DNA from 2 places in the Herbiconiux liukaitaii genome. Region 1 is predicted to be linked to the other one. Evidence: predicted binding sites of a transcription regulator. Region 1 holds the regulator's gene; the other holds the start of a gene.

Region 1 (3,406 bases):
CAGGTCGTCCTCGTTGCGCGAGAACACGTCGTGGTGACGCACCTTCATCTCGAGGTAGACGTCGCCCTGCGGGCCGCCGGCGGGGCCGACCTCGCCCTGGCCGGGGAGCTGCAGGCGCAGGCCCGTGTCGACGCCCGCGGGGATGTCGATGGGGATGGTGCGGCGCGCACGCACGCGGCCCTGGCCCTGGCACGTGGCGCAGGGGTTGGGGATGACGGTGCCGTAGCCGCGGCAGGTGCCGCAGGGGGCGCTCGTGACCACGTTGCCGAGCAGCGAGCGCACGGTGCGCTGGATGGATCCCGATCCGCCGCAGATGTCACACGTGACGGGAGAGGTGCCCGGCTGGCAGCAGCTGCCGTTGCAGGTCTCGCAGAGCACGGCCGTGTCGACCTCGAGGTCGCGGTGGGTGCCGAAGATGACCTCGCCGAGGTCGACCTCCACGCGCAGCAGCGCGTCCTGCCCGCGCTCGGCGCGGGACTTGGGGCCGCGGGAGCCACCGCCGCCCTGGTTGCCGAAGAAGGTCTCGAAGATGTCTCCGAAGCCGCCGAAGCCCTGCGCACCACCGCCGAAGCCCTGCTGGGGGCCGCGGTCGTAGTCGCGCCGCTGACCGGGGTCGCTCAGCACGTCGTAGGCGTGGGTGACCTCCTTGAACTTCTCCTGCGCATCCGGACTCGGATTCACATCGGGGTGCAGCTCGCGCGCGAGCCTGCGGTAGGCCTTCTTGATCTCCTCGGGCGTCGCTTCGCGCGACACACCGAGCACGTCGTAGTGGTCAGCCACCAGGGGCTACTCCTTCGTTCGGGGAATTCGGGGTCCGGTCGAGCAGATCAGCCGGGGCTGCCTGGATCGCCGAGAGTGCGGGAGAGGTAGCGCGCCACGGCACGCACCGCCGAGATGTTGCTCGAGTAGTCCATGCGGGTGGGGCCGAGCACGCCGAGGCGGGAGATGGAGGTGCCCACACCGCTGTAGCCCGAGGCGAGGATGGAGGTCTCGCCGAGGCCGAACGACTCGTTCTCGCGACCGATCGAGACCGTGACGCCGCGCTGGTCGGCCTCCATCTCGCTGAAGAGCCGCAGCAGCACCACCTGCTCCTCGACCGCCTCGAGCACGGGGAGGATGCTGCCGGAGAAGTCGTCTTCGGTGCGCACGAGGTTGGCGGCGCCCGCGATGAGCATCTTCTCCTGCCGGTTGGCGGAGAGCTGCTCGAGCAGGATGGCCACGACCCTGTCGGTGACCGGGCGCTCGGTGGGCGGGAAGCGGTCGCCGAACCCGGCGAGCGCCGCGGCGCCCTCGATGACCGTGAGACCGGCGAGCACCTCGTTGAGGCGGGCGCGGAGAGTGGCGATGAGCCCGTCGTCGAGATCGGCGGGGACGTCGACGACGCGCTGGTCGACGTGCCCGGCATCCGTGATGACCACGGTCATGAGCCGACGCGTGGTGAGGGCGACGACCTCCACGTGGCGCACCCTCGCCTGCGAGAGCGAGGGGTACTGCACGAGCGCCACCTGGTGGGTGAGCTGCGAGAGAAGGCGCACCGTGCGGGCGAGCACGTCGTCGACGTCGACGGAGGAGCCGAGGAAGGTCTCGATGGCGTGGCGCTGGGCCTGGCTGAGCGGCCGCAGGTCGGAGAGGTGGTCGACGAAGAGGCGGTAGCCCTTGTCGGTGGGCACACGACCGGAGGAGGTGTGCGGAGCCGCGATGAGCTCCTCCTCCTCGAGCAGCGCCATGTCGTTGCGGATCGTGGCCGCCGAGACCCCGAAGGAGTGCTGCTCGGCGATGCGCTTCGAACCGACGGGCTCGCGGGAGGCGACGTAGTCCTGCACGATCACGCGGAGGACTTCGAGACTGCGTTCCGACACCATCTCGAACCTCCTCCCTTCGCGGGGGCCCGGTGAGGAGCCCCGATTCGGGATGCGGTTGGCACTCACGCATCCGGAGTGCCAATCATATCCCCACTCGGGGGCTTGCGGGGGCGGACACCCGGGGTCTCAATCATTGCCCAGCGCCAGCCCGAGCGCTATCCTGCCTCTGATACGAGCACCTGCTCCCCGTCTGAAAGGCAACGAGACAATGACTGACCCCAACGCAACGCCGCCGTACGATCCGGCCGCTGGCCAGCCGACGCCTCCCCCCGGCCAGACGCCCCCTCCCGGCTACCAGGCTCCGCCCCCCGGATACCAGGCCCCGCCGCCCGGCTACCAGGCCCCGCCCCCCGGCTACCAGCAGCAGCAGCAGGCCTACCCGCAGGGCGGCTACCAGGGCGCTCCCGTGCAGGCACCCCTCTCCCCCGCGGAGGACAAGCAGTGGGCGATGCTCGGCCAGCTCGGCGGCATCCTCGGCTGGATCCCGCCGCTCATCATCTGGCTGATCTTCAAGGATCGCGGGCCCCTCACCAACCAGGAGGCCAAGGAGTCGCTGAACTTCCAGATCACCGTCGCGATCTTCGTGGTGGGGCTCTACATCATCGGCACCATCCTGGCCTTCATCTTCATCGGCTTCCTGTTCTACTTCCTGGCCTGGGCCGTGCAGATCGTGGGCCTCATCCTCGCGATCATCGCGGGCGTCAAGGTCAACGGCGGCGGCACCTACCGCTACTTCTTCAACTTCCGCTTCATCAAGTAGCGCGAAGCATCACGTCAGGCGGCGCACCACGGCGTCGGCGAGCAGACGGCCCTCGAGGGTCAGCTCGACCGCCCCGTGGAGCGCCGCTTTTCCGTCTATCAGGCCCTCCGCGATGAGTCCGGCGATCTCGCGGCGGGCCTCCGGTGCGAGCGTGTCGACGCGCAGCGCACCGCGCACTCTCGTGAGCAGCAGCACGCGCTCGAGCTCGGCCGTGTCGCCGTCGATCGTCTCCCGGCCGGCGGCAGGTGAGGTGCCCTCCGCCATGCGCTGGGCATACGCGGCGGGGTGCTTGACGTTCCACCAGCGGGTCTCGCCCACGTAGCTGTGCGAGCCGGGGCCGATCCCCCACCAGTCGTGGCCCACCCAGTAGCCGAGGTTGTGGCGTGAGGGCTGCCCGGTCTCGCGGTGCGCCCAGTTGCTCACCTCGTACCAGTCGTAGCCCGCGTCAGCGAGCGTGGCATCCGCGAGCTCGTACATGTCGGCCTGCAGATCGTCGGAGGGCTCGGGCACGACGCCTGTGCGGATCTGGCGGGCGAGCTTGGTGCCGTCCTCCACGATGAGGGCGTAGGCGGAGACGTGGTCGGGGCGGTTCTCGAGCACCGCGTCGAGCGAGCGCCGCCAGTCGTCGATCGTCTCCCCCGGGGTGCCGTAGATGAGGTCGAGGCTCACCTGCAGACCGGCATCGCGGGCCCAGCGCACGACATCCGGGATGCGCGCGGGGTCGTGCGTGCGCTCGAGGGTGGCCAGCACGCTCGGCACCGCCGACTGCATGCCGAAGCTCACC
Region 2 (3,406 bases), on a different contig from region 1:
GGTCTTGAGCCTCTCGGTGAAGGCGTCCTCGGCCGAGACGGGGTCGCCGGTGGCGCCCACGAGCGCCACCCCGGTGCCGGCGGCGGCCTCGGCGAGCGCCGGCAGCACGGCCTGGGCGTTCGAGCCCACGAACGCGTCGACTCCCCTGGCATCGAGCTCGGAGACGGAGGCGGCCGCCGTCGCGGCCCCTGCGTCACCCGAGTCGGCGTGCACGAGGCGCACGGGACCGCCGTTCACCCCGCCCGCCTGCTGGATGTCGCGCGCGGCGAGCTCGGCCCCCGCCAGCGAGGGGGCGCCGATGGCGGAATCCGCCCCCGACAGCGGCACCACGACCCCGATGAGCAGGGTGCCGTCTCCCGAGGGGATGGGCTGGGCCATGGAGGGGATGGGGGTCAGCAGGGACGTCGGCGCCGCGGCCTCCTCCGCCGTGCAGCCGGTCGCGGCGAGAGCCACGGCGGCGACGACCGCCACGGTGGCGGCGACCCGGAGGAAGGTGCGGGAGCTCATGATCGGATCACCCTATCGGTTCCTCCACGGGGGCCGCGTTCGCACCACGCGACCGCCCGGCGGCCCGCACCATGTCGACCACGAGGATGACGAGGGCGATCCAGACGATCACGAAACCGGCCCAGCGCTCGATCGGCATCGGCTCGCCCAGCACGGCCACACCGATCACGAACTGCAGCACGGGGGCGATGAACTGCACGAGGCCCACCCAGATGAGCGGCAGGCGTCGGGCTGCTGCCGCGAAGAGGAGGAGGGGTGTCGCGGTGGCGACTCCCGTGAGCACCATGAGCACGGTCGGGCCCCAGCCCTGGGTGCCGAGCACGAGGCCCTCGGGGAAGGTGAGGCCCACCACGAGGAGGATGACCACGGCCACGGGAGCGAGCCAGGCCGTCTCGAGAGTGAGGCCGCTCACCGCGTCGACGCGGGGCCCGACCTTCTTCTTCACGAGCCCGTACGAGCCGAACGACCCGGCCAGGATGAGCGCGATCCACGGCACCGTTCCGTGCCCGATCGCCAGCACGAGCACGGCGACCGCGGAGATCGCGATGGCCACCCACTGCAGGCGGCGCAGGCGCTCGTGCAGCACGAGCACTCCGAGCAGCACGGTCACGATGGGGTTGATGAAGTAGCCGAGCGAGGTCTCGACCACCTGATCGTCGAGCGTGGCGAGGATGTAGGTCTGCCAGTTGACGTAGATGAGCACCGCGGCCACGGCCATCAGTCCGAGCAGTCTCCCCTGGCGAGCGATGGCGAAGAACGGGGCCCAGGACCGCGTGACGGTGAGCAGGAGCGCGCAGAAGACGAGCGAGAAGACGATGCGCCAGCCCACGATCTCGAACCCCGAGGCGGGCCGCAGCAGCAGGAAGTAGAGGGGGAGCACGCCCCACATCGCGTAGGCGCCCACGGCGTTGAGGAGGCCGGACCGGAACTTCTCCGACTCGGTGCCTGCGATGGCGAGCGGGGAGGGTGGCACCGCGTCACTCTATCCCGGAACGAGCCCTGTCCCGGAATGCGAAGAACCCGGGCGGCCGAAGCCACCCGGGTTCTCGTCACGTCTGGAGCGGTCAGCGCACCACGACGGCGAGCACGTCGCGAGCCGAGAGCACGAGCAGGTCCTCTCCGCCGTACTTCACCTCGGTTCCGCCGTACTTGGAGTAGATGACCTTGTCGCCGACGGCGACGTCGAGCGGCACGCGGTTGCCGTTGTCGTCGATGCGGCCGGGGCCGACGGCGACGACTTCACCCTCCTGGGGCTTCTCTTTCGCGGTGTCGGGGATGACGAGACCGGAAGCAGTGGTCTGCTCAGCTTCGACCTGCTTGATGACGATGCGATCCTCGAGCGGCTTGATGGAGACCGACACGGTTGACCTCTTCTTTCTCAGTTACAAAACGTCTGGGTTAGCACCCTCACACCGAGAGTGCTAATCCCGAGTTTAGAGGCACCCTTGGCACTCGCGCAACGTGAGTGCCAGGAGAGCCTTGGTAGCGTGAGCGAATGGATTCCGCCGAACTCGCTCATCTGTTCACCGCGGAAGGGCTCCGGCTGGTCGACGATCTGCCTCCGTACTCCACGATCGACGCGGTCGCCCAGGTCTCCGCTCTGCGCAAGGCCGGCCACGCCCCCGGCCTCGTCACCGCCGTGCTCACACAGGCTCGACTGCGCGAGAAGGCGGCCGCCAAGTTCGGCGCGTTCGCCCCTCGGCTGCTCTACACGCAAGCGGGGCTCGAGCAGGCGACCAGGCTCTCGGTGGCCGCCCTGCACGCGGGCCGGTTCCGCGAGGCCGGCGTGCAGAAGGTCGCCGATCTCGGGTGCGGTCTCGGCACCGACGCCCTCGCCATAGCCGCTCTCGACATCCCCGTCGTCGCGGTCGAGCTCGACGAGGTGACCGCCGCCGTCGCCGCCTACAACCTCGCGGCGTTCCCGCACGCCGAGGTGGTCAACGCCGATGCCGAGACCTACGACCTGGATGCGGCGGGTGTCGACGCCGTCTACCTCGACCCGGCCAGGCGCACCGCGGGATCGGGGTCGACGAGCAGGCTGACCCGCCCGGAGGACTATTCCCCCTCGGTCGACTTCGCCTTCGGCCTCGCATCCTCCCGGCCGGTGGGGGTCAAGCTCGGTCCGGGCTTCGACCGCGAGCTCATCCCCGCCGAGGCGGAGGCGCAGTGGATCTCGGTCGATGGGCAGCTGGTCGAGATGGGGCTGTGGTTCGGAGCTCTCGCTCGACCGGGGGTGCGGAGGTCGGCCCTCGTGCTCGCCGGCGGCTCCTCGTCGGAGCTCACGGCGGAGGCCGACAGCGCCGACGCCGAGGTGCGGCCGCTCGGCGACTACCTCTACGAACCCGACGGCTCCATCATCCGCGCACGACTCATCGGCGCCCTCGCCGAGCGCCTCGGGGCGGGCATGGTCTCCTCCTCGATCGCCTACCTCACGGCCGACGAGCTCAAGCCCACGCCGTTCGCACGCGCCTTCCGGGTGCTCGAGCGCCTGCCCGCGGGCGAGGCCGCCCTCAAGAAGGCCCTTCGGGAGCGACGGATCGGCACGCTCGAGATCAAGAAGCGCGGCATCGACGTCGATCCGGCCACGCTGCGCACGCGACTCGCGCTGAAGGGCCCCGGTTCCGCCACTCTCGTGCTCACCCGCATCGACGGAGCGCATGCTGCGCTGCTCGTCGAGCGGGTGGACGTGTGAGCGGCGGGCCGGGGCCCTCCCTCTGTGACCGGCAGAGCCGGCCCGCGGATCAATACGTCGAGTAGGTGTACGCCGAGCTGCCCGCGGCGGCGACGATCACGACGATGAAGATGATGTACGCGATGACGAGGAGCACGGCGAGGCCGGTGAACACGTACGAGAGGATGAGCCCGGCCTTGGCCAGGCCGCGGCCCGACTCACCCGTGC

The links. The regulator HrcA, encoded in region 1, represses chaperone genes, less so after heat shock. The targets are predictions, from matches to a motif close to TTNGCACTCGNNNNNNNCGAGTGCNAA.
Region 2: groES (co-chaperone GroES) is a predicted target of HrcA. The motif match lies at 1,953-1,979, and genes of this name have one in related genera.

Annotation. Positions count from the first base shown of each region.
Region 1 covers NZ_JBHFHG010000006.1:374,933-378,338, reverse strand. Annotated here, with positions in the region: gene dnaJ (molecular chaperone DnaJ) at 1-780, opposite strand, end outside; gene hrcA (heat-inducible transcriptional repressor HrcA) at 828-1,862, opposite strand; gene ACEXQC_RS14160 (DUF4870 domain-containing protein) at 2,071-2,622, shown strand; gene hemW (radical SAM family heme chaperone HemW) at 2,632-3,406, opposite strand, start outside.
Region 2 covers NZ_JBHFHG010000005.1:38,404-41,809, reverse strand. Annotated here, with positions in the region: gene ACEXQC_RS11845 (ABC transporter substrate-binding protein) at 1-507, opposite strand, end outside; gene rarD (EamA family transporter RarD) at 515-1,480, opposite strand; gene groES (co-chaperone GroES) at 1,572-1,868, opposite strand; gene ACEXQC_RS11830 (THUMP-like domain-containing protein) at 2,003-3,199, shown strand; gene ACEXQC_RS11825 (DUF4190 domain-containing protein) at 3,249-3,406, opposite strand, start outside.